DNA from 4 places in the Leptolyngbya sp. AS-A5 genome. Region 3 is predicted to be linked to each of the others. Evidence: predicted binding sites of a transcription regulator. Region 3 holds the regulator's gene; each other region holds the start of a gene.
The links. Region 3 encodes NtcA, which controls nitrogen genes in cyanobacteria. Its sites were predicted from a motif close to TTTGTANNNNNNNNTACAAA; they were not measured.

Region 1: a site for NtcA is predicted at 1,747-1,766, ahead of NC980_RS15815 (DUF3155 domain-containing protein). Genes of this name have one in related genera too.
Region 2: a site for NtcA is predicted at 2,131-2,150, ahead of glnA (type I glutamate--ammonia ligase). Genes of this name have one in related genera too.
Region 4: a site for NtcA is predicted at 2,207-2,226, ahead of NC980_RS19445 (P-II family nitrogen regulator). Genes of this name have one in related genera too.

What each region holds. Positions count from the first base shown of each region.
Region 1 covers NZ_JAMPLL010000013.1:54,814-59,009, forward strand. Annotated here, with positions in the region: gene NC980_RS15805 (S-layer homology domain-containing protein) at 1-251, shown strand, start outside; gene NC980_RS15810 (GAF domain-containing sensor histidine kinase) at 248-1,504, opposite strand; gene NC980_RS15815 (DUF3155 domain-containing protein) at 1,801-2,118, shown strand; gene NC980_RS15820 (cofactor assembly of complex C subunit B) at 2,326-2,850, opposite strand; gene NC980_RS15825 (PadR family transcriptional regulator) at 2,924-3,316, opposite strand.
Region 2 covers NZ_JAMPLL010000001.1:249,159-253,354, reverse strand. Annotated here, with positions in the region: gene NC980_RS01290 (class I SAM-dependent methyltransferase) at 1-433, opposite strand, end outside; gene glnA (type I glutamate--ammonia ligase) at 579-1,997, opposite strand; gene apcB (allophycocyanin subunit beta) at 2,417-2,926, shown strand; gene NC980_RS01275 (aldo/keto reductase) at 3,053-4,153, opposite strand; gene NC980_RS01270 (bifunctional nuclease family protein) at 4,165-4,196, opposite strand, start outside.
Region 3 covers NZ_JAMPLL010000022.1:35,936-40,131, reverse strand. Annotated here, with positions in the region: gene NC980_RS19895 (Holliday junction resolvase RuvX) at 1-40, opposite strand, end outside; gene NC980_RS19890 (DUF3084 domain-containing protein) at 74-1,471, opposite strand; gene ntcA (global nitrogen regulator NtcA) at 1,596-2,267, opposite strand; gene NC980_RS19880 (DUF3488 and DUF4129 domain-containing transglutaminase family protein) at 2,638-4,196, opposite strand, start outside.
Region 4 covers NZ_JAMPLL010000021.1:27,094-31,289, forward strand. Annotated here, with positions in the region: gene NC980_RS19430 (hypothetical protein) at 73-306, shown strand; gene NC980_RS19435 (thioredoxin domain-containing protein) at 520-1,260, shown strand; gene NC980_RS19440 (DVUA0089 family protein) at 1,280-1,735, shown strand; gene NC980_RS19445 (P-II family nitrogen regulator) at 1,797-2,135, opposite strand; gene NC980_RS19450 (hypothetical protein) at 2,348-2,932, opposite strand; gene queF (preQ(1) synthase) at 3,144-3,542, shown strand; gene NC980_RS19460 (DUF2809 domain-containing protein) at 3,520-3,903, opposite strand; gene NC980_RS19465 (hypothetical protein) at 3,904-4,140, opposite strand; gene NC980_RS19470 (cytochrome c biogenesis protein) at 4,154-4,196, opposite strand, start outside.

The sequences.
Region 1 (4,196 bases), on a different contig from region 3:
AAACGGTGCGTCGTGGTGCAAGTACAGGCACAATTCTTAAGGATGCGGTGCTGGGTAGCGCTGCTGCTGCAGGGATTTCTGCCGTCACGGGCGATCGTAATATTCGCGCCGAAGAAGTCTTGATTGGAACTGGAGTCGGTGCTTTGGCAGGGCTGATCTTTGGGGGCGATCGCGTTGATTTAATTTCCATCCGTCCTAACTCGGATCTAAATCTCCGCCTCACCAGCGCCTTGACCTTACCGCGCTCCTAACCCTTACCTGTGAGGGTTTCCTCAACTTCGTTCTTCAGCAACTTCACAACAAAACTTGTTCCTCGCTGCGGGGGGTGGTCGTCTTGAGCGATCCAGCCCTCGCTTTTTAATGGGCTAAACACCTGAATCGACCCGTGCATTTGTTCAATCAGTCGGCGAGCGATCGCCAGCCCCAACCCTGTCCCTGGAATATCACCATCCGCCTGCACTCCCCGATAATGCCGCTCAAATAACCGCTCTAAATCCTGCGGCGGAATTCCATATCCCGTATCGCTAACCCAAACATTCACATAATCGTCCCTATGATTTGCCCGGATATGCACCTCTCCGCCTAACGGTGTATATTTCAAAGCGTTATCGATTAGATTACTTAATACCTCACGCAGCGCCCCAGGATTGGCAGAAACAAGGGGGAGGGGGTTTGGAACTTCGGTTCTAAGTGCCAGCCCTTTTTCTTGCGCGATCGCGCCTGCCGTTTCAACTAGGAGCAGCAAAATCTCATTCACCGAACAGGGCATCAACTCCAGACTAGAAGTGGTCAGCACCCCTGCGGGCAGCAAAGGAATCGGACGGCTCACCAGCGAGGCATCCTCCGCCAACACATCCACGGAATCGAGGTCGATCGCCTCGTCAAACTGCTGTAAAAGCTCCTGTAAACGATCGCTTTCCCGCAAAATACTGCCTGCAATCTCACGATTTGCATCTGTCGCCTGCATCCGCTTGACTAACAGCTTTCCAAACGTGCGGAGTGCCGTCAGTGGACTCTTTAACTGGTGCAGCAAATTATCCAACACATCATGCTGCTGAGATTGCCTTGATCGATGTTGCCGTTGAGCCTGATCGAGCCACTGCGCCCGCTGATCCATTACGCAAGCCAGCGATAATGTATTGGCAATGCGCTCTACCTGCGATCGCTCCCAGGTTGTCCAAGGACGATCCTCACGCTCGGTCACGAGCAACCCGAACACTAATTCTTCATGAATCAGCGGCAAAACTAATTGTTTTGGCTGAGTTAGTCCGCTCGATGTCGTCACCTCTGGATACGACTCAACGGCTGCCGGGAGCGCCAGCCGTTGAGTCGTATCCAGCGTCCCAGCCGCTTCTGGGTAAGCTGCGATCGGCATCAAACGCGCTTGAGAACTCTCAACTAATTCTTCCGTCAGATAGATCACGCTGAGCGATGCCCCCAGTGCCTGAGTCAATAACGCAATTTGCGATCGACACAACTCAATGAATTCGCTACTTGTGGGCATTAGCATCTCTTCTTCGGCAGATTTTAGGAAAATAAGGATTGACGATAAGTAATTTTTCTTATTAATTTAGTAGATAGCTCTGATCCCCAACCTTTTGCATCCGTTTGTCTTAACTTTTGTGAGTGTAACCCCACTCCTTTTGATGACCTAGCAGGAATTCGGAAAAAGAAAATTAAGACTTTGTATAGATGCGTTAAGAGAAGTTGAAGTCTAGGGCGGGAGCTGATATAGTTGCGACGGGTTTTGTAACGATCATTACAAGTTTCGGCAGTTTGGAACCTAAGGAGGTAAAGGGTTTGGCAAGGAGACGTAAACGCAAGAGTCGGCGGCGGCAGGAAGGAAGACGGATTTTAGAAAGCGTTCCTCAATTTAGCATTGAGTGTGGCGAAGATAAACCCGTTACTGCTGCTCGCAAATTCATTCACTCTGAAGGCATCGTGCCGCCCGCGCTGTTGCTGGTCAAGAGAAATGAGCATACCACGGATCGATACTTCTGGGCAGAGAAGGGATTATTTGGCGCACAATATGTGGAAGAAAATCATTTCTTATTCCCCAGCTTGCGAACCTCTGAAGATGAAGTGGATGCTGTCGTTGTTCCGTCCCGGAGCCGATAGACGTTTTTGCCATTGGCAGAACCTTTAAATGGTTCGGCTTATCGGTCTTTGCTTGCTCTGAATGCGAAGTGCAACTGTAGCTAAATTTTGTTACAGGTTCAGTTGAGCAAGTTAATATAAAGCATTCATCTGATAAAAGCTCCCTTCAACGCAACGAAGGGAGCTTTTACATTTGATCGGTCTGACGGTGCTAGATCCGAAGCAGAGCTATTCTGATTTCAGTTCTAAAAATCGCTGCAACTCCGCTAACTCATCCCGGTGTGCCTTTACAGTAATCACGCTCCGCGATGCGGCATCTAGACTCGGCTCTACTCTAAGCGATACCTGCTCAACTCGCCCTGCCCCTTTCCAGTAAAAGACTCCTGCCAAGGGCGACAGGAGCAATAATCCAAACCAAAAATTTGACCAGTCGGGCAGCACCATCGAGAGGACGAGCACAAAGCACAGTACACCGATCGAGGCAAGCAAGGACAGAAAGACTGCTAGGAACACGCTAGGGCGAACTACGCCTTCAAATGTAACCTGATTATTCGCTGCGTCGATCGCCGCCACTCGATAAGAGCGCTGCCCGAAGTAGGAGCGCAACTGAGACAGCAGAGAATCTTCGGATTGGTCAGACAGCAAGCGCACCTCCTGAGTTCGATCTTTGACTGAGGCGCGAATGAAGAAAAACAGCCCAATCATTAATAGAACGGTGAGAAGAAGCGTTGAGGCAATTACAGGCTGAGTCATGGCGCAACTAAAGAGCAATCCCAATTACACCATCAGTTTAGACAACAACGGGACATCGATAGAACTCCGCTGCTTATTTCTCAGCCCCACTAACCTGAGGAACTCCTGAATTCTCGTGCGCGGTTTCGCGTTTAACGGCATATTCGCGCCAGAGTCGAGCAAGATCCTGTGCCTGCGGCATGGCTTCAGATTTAATCTGATACATGCGACGGGGACGACCCCGACCTTCGACTTTTTTCCAGTAGCCTGTGACCATTTCTTCATCCTCAAGAAACTTCAAGGCACTGTAGAGAACTGTGTCTGATAGTCGATACAGCGGATATTCTGTTTCAAGCAGTTGAATTAATTCAGTTCCGTAAGAATCTCCCCGCAAGAGGACGGCGAGAACGTAACAGACCGCCAGTTCTTTATTGAGATAGAAAGGTGGCGGATCTTTGAAAAATTGGTAAATATCCTCAAATTTCATCTGTCTGATTCCAGGTATGCGACAAATCACTTGCTTGAGAAAGCGACACGAAGATCGAAAACTCAGCTTTGCTTCCTAGATTAACAATCACATATCGGAGGTTGCCGTCCCTCTAAAGGGTTAATCCTTCAGCGTGAAATATTAAACTGGCTCGAATTGCAACTTGGCACAAACACACTGAACAACTCCACAACTCAAATGACAACTAACATTTGAATTGATATTTAAGTTGTCAGCCTGAATGAGCTTCACAATTCGATCGTAGACTGAGCGAATCGGCATCGCTTTGAGTTAAACAATTTTAAGAAATCGGTGCTTAAGATCATAGGGCAATATTCAGTCTTCATCTTGACTGCACTGTGTAAATAGCACCCAGCAGCCTATGCGCTTTTCTTAAAACAGCCATTTCATTAAGTTGCTTAGCTTCTGCAAATTGTACCTCTCGATTCTAAACTTGAAATTCTAATTTGTGGGTTAGGAAGTAAATTTACAATCGCTGTATCATACGGAATTCAAGAATTTGGCGATATTTGAAGAAATATTTAGATTATTCGCAATCTTGGCAGATTTACGATCGACAGGCGCCCAAATTGATAACGCAATCTAATCTCTGCTTAGCTTGACCTCTTATCGGTTCGATCAACTTTTGCCAATCTACGAACTTGCTGAATTTCAACGAAAAATTTTAGTCTACTTGTGACTGTCAAAACCCAAAATTTTAGCTTATCGGATTTAAATTGGCAGAAGTTTTTTAGAGAAATCGCTAGAATTCTCGTTAATCTTAGCGTGCGAAGCGATTAAGAGGATTATTTTTAGACCGTTGACTAAAAATACCCAAGCTGGAGTAGCAAGTAGACGAATGCCTCCAAGAAAAGTTCCC
Region 2 (4,196 bases), on a different contig from region 3:
ACTCGTCACTCAGATAACCATTGGTTTGATGATGAAAATTTTGCACATAGTAGCTGGGTAATCCTTGTGTCTCGACTCCAGGATCAAAGTCTTGATGGCGCTTTTGATTCACGCGCTGCCACATTTCCGGCAGATCCAGCCAAACGGCAGGATAGTAGCGGAAGAAATCGTCCCAGGGATTATCGAACAAGAGACTTGCAGGATAAACTCCTTTTTCGGCATCTTGCCAATCGGTTTCAAGAATGGCATCCATGCGCTTTTGGATGGTGTGAATCAGTTCAAACGAGAGCGGTTTTGGATTCGGCTTGGTTTCGGCTGGAGCAGGCGCAACGATGTTAAGCAATTGAGTGCTAAGAGCTTTATGCGCTAAACCAAAGTAGCTTTTGCCTTGCTGAAAAGTTTGATATGCCAGCTTGGTGAGTGTATCGGGCATGGTGATATTAAGCAGCAATCTACGACTATGAATAAGTGTAACGAATTCTAATCGGTGAGAATCGTCTTTGAGCGAACGATTTTGCATGAAAAAAGCGATCGGGCCACTTAGCCCGATCGCTTTTTTCATGCAAAATCAGAACGCTTTAGCAGTCGTAGTAGAGCATGAACTCATACGGATGCGGACGAATGCTCATCGGAATCACTTCGCGATCGAGCTTGTAGCTGATCCAGCTTTCGATGAAGTCTTCGGTAAAGACTCCACTTGTGGTCAAATACTCGTGATCGGTCTCCAAACTCTTCAGCGCTTCAGCAAGCGATCCTGGAGTTGAAGGCACTTTTGCCAATTCTTCGGGGCTGAGTTCGTAGATATCTACATCCAGCGGTGAACCCGGATCGATTTGGTTCTTGATACCGTCGATACCCGCACAGAGCATTGCCGCAAATGCCAGGTAGGGATTCGAGGTCGCATCCGGGCAGCGGAACTCTAGGCGTTTCGCTTTCGGATTGGTGCCAGAGAGCGGAATCCGTACCGATGCGGAGCGGTTGCCTTGCGAGTATGCCAAGTTCACTGGAGCTTCAAAGCCAGGAACCAAGCGCTTGTAGGAGTTCGTGGTCGGGTTTGTAAATGCCAACAGCGACGGCGCGTGCTTGAGGATACCCCCGATGTACCACAGTGCAGTTTGGCTCAACCCTGCGTAGCCATCGCCTGCAAAAGTCGGTTGACCGTTGTTCCAGATCGACTGGTGACAGTGCATTCCCGAACCGTTATCGCCAAACACAGGCTTCGGCATGAAGGTGACAGACTTGCCGTATTTGCGAGCGACATTCTTGATCACATACTTGTAGGTCATCAGCCAGTCTGCGGCTTGAATCAGTGTTCCGAAACGGAAGCCGAGTTCGCACTGTCCGCCCGTTGCCACTTCATGGTGATGCTTTTCGATCGGCACGCCGCACTTCGCCATCGTCAACAGCATTTCCGATCGCATATCTTGCGAAGTATCGGTCGGAGCCACGGGGAAGTAGCCTTCTTTGTTGCGGGGCTTATATCCTAAGTTTCCGCCGGGTTCTTGGCGACCAGAGTTCCAAATGCCTTCAGCGCTATCGACGTGATAGTAGCCTTCGTGCTGGTTTTGGTCGTAGCGAACATCGTCGAAAATGAAGAATTCTGCTTCAGGACCAAAGAAAGCGGTGTCACCCAGTCCGGTCGATTGCAGATAATCGATCGCTTTTTGGGCAATCGATCGCGGGTCGCGGCTGTAGGGCTGTCCGGTACGCGGCTCTTGAATCGAGCAAATCATGCTCAGCGTTTTGTGTTCCATAAACGGATCGATCCATGCCGTATCCGGATCAGGAACCATCGACATATCTGACTCGTTGATCGATTTCCAACCCCGAATACTCGATCCATCAAACGGAACGCCGTCGGTGAAGCTGCTTTCGTCAATTTGGCTTCTGTGCAGGGTGAGGTGTTGCCAAATCCCTGGCGTATCGATGAATTTGAGATCAATCAACTCAATGTTCTCGTCATTGATCTTCGCCAAGATCTCTTGTGGGGTTGCCATGAAATACTCCTAGTAAATCGCGTAACTTGCTCTACGCTGAGCATTGAATCGGATCAGGAATCGACATTTAGAGGGATGCCGTCCGCTCACCGCAATCTGTCCTGAATTATGGTAGGAACAGGTTTAACGCAGTTTTGTATCAGAAGATACAAAATCATTTACGTTCTACAGAATTAAGTATTGATTAAGGCTCAAAGCGCACGGCTAGTAGGAATTCTGGCTTGGCGATCGCTTCTACAAGAATTAAAAATTGTAACAATCATCTCATCTGGCGACAAGCTCCAAGGTACGGTTCAACATGGAGGCTCAAGCCTGCGTGGTAAACTGAGCTTACATCTTTTACGAATCCCCGAAGCTTGCTGTAAAGCGGGGAAATTCGGCAAAACTCAAATTGAGCCAATTTTTGGGAGAAGACTTTCATGCGGGACGCAGTGACAAGCCTGATTAGAAACTACGACATTACAGGGCGTTATTTGGATCGCAATGCGATCGACAGCCTGAAAACTTATTTTGATACCGGAATGGCTCGCGTTCAAGCGGCTGCGACGATTAATGCAGATGCCGCAGAAATTGTGCGCCAAGCTGGCTCGCAGTTGTTTGAAGAAAATCCAGAACTGATTCGTCCGGGCGGAAACGCTTACACGACTCGTCGCTATGCCGCTTGCCTGCGCGATATGGACTACTACTTGCGCTATGCTACTTATGCGCTGGTTGCAGGCGACACGGATGTTTTAGATGAGCGGGTTTTAGAAGGATTGCGCGAGACCTACAACTCGTTAGGCGTTCCTTGTGGCCCGACCGTGCGCGGTATTCAAATCATGAAGGACATTGTGAAATCGAAAGCTGCCGCAGCCGGTATTGCAGATACTCGCTTCCTGGATCAACCCTTTGACTATATGGCGCGGGAATTGGGCGAAAAGGATCTGTAAGACTTCTTTTTTGTCAATGGGCAGAGTGTTGTTCTCTGCCCGTTTTTTATGGACAAATTGAGGCTTTAGGCTCTTCTATACAAACCTCAGCCTTGCACAATGTCACGGTTTGTCGCTCTCTTCAGTCTAATCCTGCCACAATCGCCGCCCAGGGTTGCCATTTAAGCGATCGTGCGTCTCCCGTAATAATTTCGGAATGTCTAACTCTTCCGGACATCTCGGTAAACAATCGCCGCAATCCGTACAGCGATTTGCTTTGTTTCCCGGAAACCAGTGCCCCGCATTCTCAAACATTCGATAGCGGTACTCACCAAAACCGGTCATATCGTAGGCTGTTGCTAGATTTCGCAAGCGCAGCACTTCAGGAATATGGATCGATTCGGGACAAGGTAAACACTGATAACACTGGCTGCACTGATTGAGGTCGATCGCTGTTCTCGCTTGCAGGCGATCGATTGCTTCCTCGATGCTCAAATCTTTCTCTAAGTCCGGCAAATCTAATTCTTCAGGCTTCGCGGCTCCTACACTCAGAGTGGTAATTCGAGAATCGCTCAATAAAAATCGATAATTCAACTCAAGCGGTGAGAATGGCGCACAGAGATCGATTAATGTTTGTGGCGGCGTGTGTAGCATTCCAGCTTTATCCGCAGGCGAAATAATGAAAACGCCCATATCTTTCTGATGAGCAAGCTCGATCGCAGGAGCATTTCGCTGAAAGAAAAACGAATAATGCAAATTGACGAACTCAAATAAACTGGTTTCGATCGTTGCCAAAATCAAATCGAGCGAGCCATGTGTCGAAAAGCCAATATGCCGCACTCGCCCATCTGCGATCGCCTCTTGAATCGCTTTCATGCAGCCCGTCTCAGCTTTAACCCAGTCGAGATGTTCCCAGGTATTTAAGCCGTGAATCGCAATGCTATTGATAGAACTTACCTGAAGCCGCTCTAGAGACTCATCGATCAGGCGAGCGGTTTGTGCGGCATCTAAACTGGGTGGAAGCTTTGTCGTTAGAAAAAGAGAGTCACGCGCGACAGCCTGCAACGCCATCCCCAAAAATTCCTCGCTTTTGCCGTATCCCCGCGCCGTCTCAATGTGATTAATCCCAAACTCGATCGCTCGTTGAACCGTTTGTTCCATCACTTGGGGAGACGACAGACAGCGCATCGTCCCCAGCGAAAACATCGAATAAAACAAATTCGTCTGACCGAAGCGGCGATACTGCATGAGCGGAATGTTTACTGGGCTTCCCCACTGCTAAACCGTCCGC
Region 3 (4,196 bases):
GCCCTGGATCAAACCCCAGAATTACTGGCTGTTCCGCCATGCTGCGTCTCTACTCCCCTATTCGCTGGATATGTTAGCTCGATGCTCTCAGCACCACTTGTCCGTTTTGAACTGCCACTAATTCTATTTTGAGCGGCCCAGCCGTGTATGTGGTATCCGATGCGATCGCTCGCAGTTCAACCGGAGTGGGATAGCGCCGCAGCTGGTCAATGAATGATCCTAATGTAAGCAGTTTTTCGATTTGAATGTTGTCGTTCAAAACGCCAGCGACACGAGCGCGAGTATTAGAAACAGCAAGCAGTTCTTGAATCGACCGTTGGAAGTCCTGCGGTGCAAGCTTGGAGGGATCGATCGTTTGGGCAGCGATCGTCTCTCCCGCAGAAAACACAACCCGATTGGGGACTGCACTCATATAAACAAACACGGGTTTGTTTTCGCCTTTGACATAGTTTGCGAGGGCTTGTACCCGAACCAGATAATCTTGACCATTCCTGATTTGTTGAATCAAACTTTCAACTTCCGTCGTCCGAATCTGCACAATTTGCAGATCATCTCGTCCGAGCCGCAGTGCCTCAACCGCAGAACGATTTGCATATTGCAGGAGTTGATCGATCGCTGCTTTCGCACCTTCTGAATTCCCTACGCGCACCACGCCAGAAGACAACACTTGTGTCCGATAAATCGCCAGATCGCCGCTGCGAATTAGTTCGACATCCCGTTCAATTTGCTGCAGTGTCGCAGTTAGGCTGGCTCGTTGCGCCTCTAATCGCTTCAGATCCGTCTCACGCTGCCCAATCACCTGATCGCGCTCATTAATCTCACGATCGCGTTGTTCAATCAGTTTGGTGCGTTCGGCAATCTCTGCATCGCGCTCGGCGATCTGCTGCTTGACCTGATCGCGCTGCATAATCAGGGTCTTTTGTTCCGATTGCAGTTGATTGATATCGCTGCGGAGTTTTAATGCTTGACCAGACACCGCGATCAGTTGACGACGCGTGAGATCACGCTGCGCTTCGGTGGTGCGGAGTTGAGCATTGGTTTCTCGTTGGCGATCGATTGAAGTTTTCAGATCGGCATTGATTCGCTTTAGCTGTTCCTCAACTTGGGCGCGTTCCGATCGGGCTTCTGTGAGCTGTTTCTCAACTTGGGCTTTCTGAGCATCGGTCGCCTTCAGATCGGTGGCAGCTTTTTCCAAATCGCGTCCGCGATCGCGCAGTTCGGTTTGGATTCGCCCAAAGTTCAGCAGCATTTCGCGAAAGGTTTTACTTGCCAGCAGCAGCACTCCTAAAGTTGAGGCAGAAATCAGCGTTCCGGTCAAAATGGTGACTACGACCGCGGTTTGCTTCGGACGAAGATTAAACAAGCTAAGCCGCGCTTTTCCCACACGAGTTCCCAAGCGATCACCCACTGTTGCGATCACTCCACCCAACACCAACACCACCAGAATTAAAATCAGCCCGACATCGGACATAAGACTCCCAAGAGATCCTTAGACCAGCACTTTTACACTGGCAAGGCAATTCTAGATCCGCCTATCATTATGCCTGTTCGATTTATACTTCGGGCGGGTCTTCAAGGAAAGAATTCTAGTCCAATTAGGTAAACTGCTGACTTAGCGTTACCGGATTGTGAACGGTGATTTTTTTCTTGTGAATCGAAATCATTTTGTCCTGACGCAAATCTCCCAGTAAGCGCGTCACCGTCACGCGAGTCGAACCGATCGCTTCAGCGATCGCTTGATGCGAGAGTTTGAGGTCAATCATGATTCCCTCTTGCGATGGGACTCCAAAATCGCGGCAGAGAATCAGCAAAAAGCTCACCAATCGCGATCCCATATCCCGGTGCGCTAGGGTTTCGATCATCATCTCGGTTTGCAAAATTCGCGAGGACAAGCCTTTGAGCATCAGCATCGAAAGTTCGGGGTTTTCCTTCAGTGCTTTCTCGACTTGCTCGATCGGGATCGAAAGCAACTCAACCGGAGTAAAGGCAACGGCGTGATAAAAGCGATCGGCTCTTTGTCCGGTAATCAGTGACAGCACCCCGAATACGCTGTTTTCTCTCAGCAGCGCCACCGTAATTTCTTCGCCTGCTTCGTATACCCGCGACAGTTTGACGGCACCCTTGACCAGAAAATACACTCGTTCTGCCGGATCTCCGGGAAAGAAGATTGTTTTGCCCCGTTCAAACGTCTCAATCACGGGAGGATATGCACTTCCTCCAATCTGACGGAACATTGCTGCAAGCGGTCTATCCTTGGTCACAACCATTTCTTTCCTTGTCGTGTCGAGTGCTGGATGAGTTTACGAGCCGGTCAGCGATCGAGCTTTGTAAACAATTGATGACTTTAGACCACTAAAACTGAGTCACCGAATGCTTTTTGTACACTGCGCTACATTTTAGCCGTGATCCTGAAAATCTCTGGGAATTTTCTACTTTCGAGCGTGTTTTTTTCGGCACGCTTAGATTCTCCCTCTCAGGGCTGAATAATTTCGGAAGATTATACCGTAGCTCGAATCGGGTGTCGATAGTGTCACTTGCACCCATTCGAGCGGATTCCTTTGTGCTGCTGAAGTCGAGACGGTTGCTATCCGAAACGAATACTGCCAATGGTGTTGCCTTTGGCACAGGCTTACTCATTTACTTTCGCTGAGGTTTTAGTCTCTTCAACTGATGCCGCAGCGCTTCAATTTCAGGTTTTTCTCGTCCGTAGCGCCACTTCACATACGCTTGGGAAATGTCTTCGATCGCACCTGCTTGCTCTTGAGTCCGCATGGTTTTTGCTCGTCGGGCATATTCTAGCGGCGTATCTGCTGAAGATTTACGAGTGCCTTGCGCTTCGAGGCGAGACAGCATTTGCTGATAAAGCCGCTCCATCGGTGCAAGCTTCTGCAACCGCTGGTAAGTTTGCCATTTTTTCCAGCCTTGACCACACAGCCAAACCAGCAAGGCAGTGCTAATCATTAGCAAACACGCGGTAAAGAATCCACCTAATCCTTGAGTAAACAGCGCCAAAAACCAGCCGATCGCGCTCCTGATCGTCTGAATTACTTCGCTGATCCAAGCCGTTACAGGCAGAGGTAGCCATCCCGCGACCCAGTTCCAAAATCGCTGCAACAGACTAAAGGGCTGATATTCCTCGATCGACGGCGGAATCAGTTCATGTCCCGGAATTGGGTTGATCGTGAACCATCCCACGCGCGGCACGAAGATTTCTGTGATCGCGTAAGCATCGGTATTCTTCACAATGTACAGTCCGGTGAAGGGATTAAATTCTCCGGGCGCATATCCCGCTACTAATCGCGCCGGAATGCCAATTGATCGCAGCATCATCGTCAGCGTCGTAGAAAAATGATCGCGATCGCCGCCTTGATTTTGCAAAAATGCTTCGACGAGATCTTCACCCGGCTTCAGCAAATCCAGGTCTTGCCGAACCTGATAACGCTGCTTCAAATACTGCCCCAGATAAAGCGCCTTTTCATAATCGGACTCGATCGGCTGTTCAGAAGTTGCCAGGATTCGCTTCGTTTCTTTAGCGACATTCTGAGCAATTCCCGCCGGAATCTGTAAGTGTGGACTCTCTTTTGGATACTGCGCTCTGGCCGAATACAGCCGCAGCAACGTGCGATCGCGATACGGCACATCCGACACCACGGTATAAGTAATGCCATCGCCCAGCTCGATCGGCGCACGTAATCCTGCTTCGGGGTCGATCGCAATTTCATCGGTCGGGAAATAGATTTCTCTCGCCCTTGAAAGCGCCGGAATTAGATTCGGCATTGGGGCAATAATCGTGTAGGTCTGCACCACTTCGCGTGTTTTGCCGATCGTCACCGGAGTCGGCAGAAAGAACCGATATGACCAAGGTGAGCGTTTAATCGTCTGCGTCTTGTCGTTGCGCGACACCTCCCAACCCTGCCCTGTGTAGCGATCGAAAGCCATCACCCGCCAAAAGCCTTCGATCTGCGATCTCACCCGCATGATGGCTCGCGGCTTTAATGGATTCCGCACGTTTTGGCTAATCTTGTCGCCAAATCCAGCATAAGACAGGTCATCTGGATCTTGGCTTTGCCCTGCGCCTTTTCCGCTCCCCGATCGCATTCCGACACGCGGATCTCGGCTCTGACCCATGCCCGGATTGGTAATCACTCGGTTATTAAATCGCTCCTGAACGCTCACCGGAGAACTGACCGGAAATA
Region 4 (4,196 bases), on a different contig from region 3:
ACAAGATGTGATCGTTCAAGGCAGTTCTCGTACTGGCATCAAACGATCGCATCTTGGTAAATCAACAAGCCGATGAGCTTCCCAGTTTTAGCAGGTGGGAAGGCTGCGAACGGTGTGCAGGTGATCGATCGGAAGCGGGTTGAAGCTCCGAAGTTGACCAAAATCAACGGTTGCGGAAGTTCTGTTTCCAACTCAAAACACACTGCTGGGACTGCTGAATCCTGTAAAGTTGCTGTTCATCCCTGCAATCCGGATGGAGTAGCGAACTTTTGCGCGACTGCTCGACAGTCTTACGTCACCCAGTAAAGCGATCCCCCTTCTATTCTTACTCAGGTTGGGCGCGATGACACATCGATTCTGCAAGAAATGTAGAAGGTGGGTGGAGAGTGGGGAAAGAATTGCTTTTGCACAAGAGCGATCGGGTAGTCTCCTCAACGCTTATCCCTCGCTCCCCGCTTCTTTACCCTCGATAGCTAACATAAGCTATAGTGCGAGGGCAGATTTTAGAGCTAAGACGCAATGAGAAGGCTAAAACACTTCGCAAGCTGGTTATTGGTCAGCTTGATTTTATTTAGCTGTTCTGCTCCGGTGCAGGCAGATTCCACCAAAATTGATCCAAATTTTGAAGCCCAAGTTTTACAAGTCCTTCAGAAAAATCCCCAGGCGATTTTAGACTCGGTGCAAGCTTACCAGCGTGAGCAACAAGAAACTCAGCGCAAAGCACAGCAGTCCTTTATTCAGGAATTGCAGCAAAAGCCAAAAGCGGTGATCGCCCAATCACCGACTAAAGGAGCCGGAAAAACCGTTCTTGTTGAGTTTTCTGATTTTCAGTGCCCCTATTGTCAGGCGGCAGCCGGAACAGTGCGCGAGTTTGTGACAAAGAACCGCGATCGCGTCACACTGGTTTATAAGCATTTACCGTTAACTAGCATTCATGCTCAGGCACTCCCAGCCGCAAAAGCCGCTTGGGCTGCCGGACAGCAGGGGAAATTCTGGGAGTTTCACGATGGCTTGTTCGCACAGCAGCAACAGTTAGGTGAGCCGCTGTATGCGAGCTTGGCGAAAAGCTTAGGGTTAGACGTGACGCGCTTTGATCGCGATCGCAACTCTCAAGCTGCCGAAGCGGCGATCGCAGCGGATGTACAACTCGCAGAAAAGCTAGGCATTAATGGCACACCATTCTTTGTGATGAATGGTCGCGTGTTTTCAGGGGATGTTGAAATCGCTGCCCTAGAGCAGGTTTTAAGTCAAGCGCAGTAAAGCAAGGTGAGGAGTGAAGATGAAACGATGGATGGTTTGGGTTTGTGCAATGCCGGTCACGCTCGCGTGTGCCGCAGGCAGCGTACTTTCAACTCGTGCCATGGCACAAACGCCTAATCGCACGTATGCCCCGATTCCGCTGACTCCGGGGCGGGAAGTCAACGATCGCTTAGCCGATACGGATATTCCAACCGGAGACGGCAACTTTGCGCGGGATTATCTTGTGCAATTGCAGGCAGGGGATCAAATTGCGATCGATTTGTCTTCGGATAACTTCGATACGATCGTGGCGCTGATGTCTACGCGAGGAGCGACGATCGCAGAAAACGACGATGGTTCTGATGGCACGACCAATTCGCTGCTGTTTACGCGAATTGCGCGGGCAGGAAACTACATTGTGCGCGTGAAAGCGTTTGGAGAGACAGCAGGAGGCCCGTTTAAGCTGAAACTGACCCGATTAAGACCTACACCCTAAACAAAAGAGGCAACCGATATCAGTTGCCTCTTTTGTTTAGCTTAAGAAAAAATGATTGTCGTTAAACCGCTTCAAAGTTTTTCTCACCTGTGCGGATCCGAACCACTTGGTCAACGGGAGTAATGAAGATCTTACCGTCTCCAATTTCTCCGGTTCTGGCTGCCACGATGATTTTGTCAACCACCATGTCCACCTGATCGTCTTCGACCACGATTTCAATTTTGAGCTTTTGCAGAAACTCTACCGTGTATTCAGATCCCCGGTAGCGCTCAGTTTGGCCTTTCTGCCGTCCAAAGCCTCGGACTTCAGAAACAGTCATACCGACAATTCCAGCATTCACTAATGCAATTTTGACTTCATCGAGTTTAAATGGGCGAACAATCGCTTCTACTTTTTTCAAGCCTTACACTCCTTAATCCTAATTTCTATCGTTCGGGCATGACACTATGTATCATTGTTCACAAAGTAGATTTTGCAACATTTGATACAGATTCACAACTGAGTCTGCCCGATCGTAGTGCTGTTTCCGAGTTTCGCACGGAGCGATAAAAATCGGAATTCCCTGGTTGCAATTCGTAATTTCAGAATTGCAATGCGTTACGAATCAAGAAATTACTTAGCCGAAGGATTGAGTAAGGGACGCACCAGCAGGAAGCCTGCACCAAAAGCACTCACAACGATGAGTAAAATCACAGCGCCGAGCATCCAGCCGTTTAGCTCGATGCCTGATTCTTTTTCGAGTTTGAGTTTGCGCCGGGGTTGGCTGTCTTGCTCGATGACCAGCTTGTCGTCGTCCAGTGGTTTTAGCTCAAGGTGCGGCGGGATCACTTCAGCTTCCGGCTCTACGAGCATTCTCGGCGGCATCACCGGGATTTGAAATGAAACGGGTTCGCTGTCGAGGGTCAAATCGATCCGGGGCGGTGCCACAGGCTTGACTGGTGCGATCGAGTTAGAGAACTGGCGTAGGTTGAGTGCAGATTGAACGGCTTTTTCAATTTCCTGACGCAGTTGCTGATTTTGCTTGGTTAACTGCTGGTTTTGAGTTTTGATCGACTCCATTTCCGTTTTAGCTGCCTGGAGTTCGGCAACCACTTCTCGATAGACAGAGATGGGCACGGAGGGGGAATAACCAACCGACGGGGGCTGCGGGGGCAGGTTCACCGATCGGGGAGGCGTTTTTTGCGGCATTGGATTCATAGCAATAAGGTATTTCGGTCGAAGCGTAATGGAATGCCCTGAGAATAGCCGCAATTAAAGCAATCAAAGCGATTTTCGTCAAGATTCTTCTAGAAAAATTTCGATTTGGGGATCAATTTCGGGGATTGTACGGAGAAGTTCCTCAAGCGGATGGCGATCGTCGTGTAAATCCGATTGCTAAGATCAGTCAGGTTATTTTTTCAGATTCAACATGACACAAGCGCAAGAACGCCCAGAAGTGAAGTATGGGGAACGCCTGATCGAAGAAGGCAAGCTGATTACTTTTCCAAATCCACGACCGGGGCGACGCTACACGGTTTCGATTACGCTGCCGGAATTTACCTGTAAATGTCCGTTTTCGGGCTATCCCGATTTCGGCACAATTTATGTGAACTATGTGCCGGATCAGCGCGTGGTTGAACTCAAAGCGATCAAGCTGTATATCAATAGCTACCGCGATCGCTACATTTCTCACGAAGAAGCCGCGAATCAAATTCTCGATGATATCGTCGCTGCCTGCGATCCGCTAGAGATCTCTGTCAAAGCAGATTACACCCCTCGCGGGAATGTGCATACGGTGGTCGAAGTTAGCCATACGAAGCCCGTTTAAGCTGGCGCATTCCGAGCCATCCGACTGTGCTTCCGATCGCATAGGACGGAAAGTCTGACCACAGGAAGGTATTTCCGAGAATCAATCGTCCTGGAGGTGTGGCGCGGATGGCTTGGAGAAAAGGAGGCTGCCAGAGTTGCAAGAATTCGATCGCGCACGCAAAGATAAAAACGCCGATTACAGTTTTGGCGATCGGCGTTTTCGGAAAACAGAATTGAACCAGTGAAATAAAGAAGATTTGATAAGCAATACTTCCGAACACATCGCTAAACCAATTTGGAAATAGCGGCGAGAATCGTACGAAGTAACCGAGTGGAATGATGAGTGAGATCGTCAGCAGCAAAGAGACGCGATAAGGCATCTATACTCCATGTCCATCGCGACAAAATTCTGTTGAAAGAAGCTTGATATTGGATTGATGAAGCTGGGCAGTTTGCAAAAGTGCTTCAGTCGCTGCTCTCAATTCAGCGATTTCTTGACGCTGGGATTCAACCGTATTGTTGAGAAGTTCGATCGAAGTTCTTAGCGAAGCGTTGAGAGTAAGTTGGCTTCCGATCTCAGCTTCAAGCCGATCAAGTCGAGGCCTGTCTTGTATCACAGCGATTTACTCCTTAAGTTTGTGCAAGTTGGCTAGTTGGAGTTGATTCTGTTTGA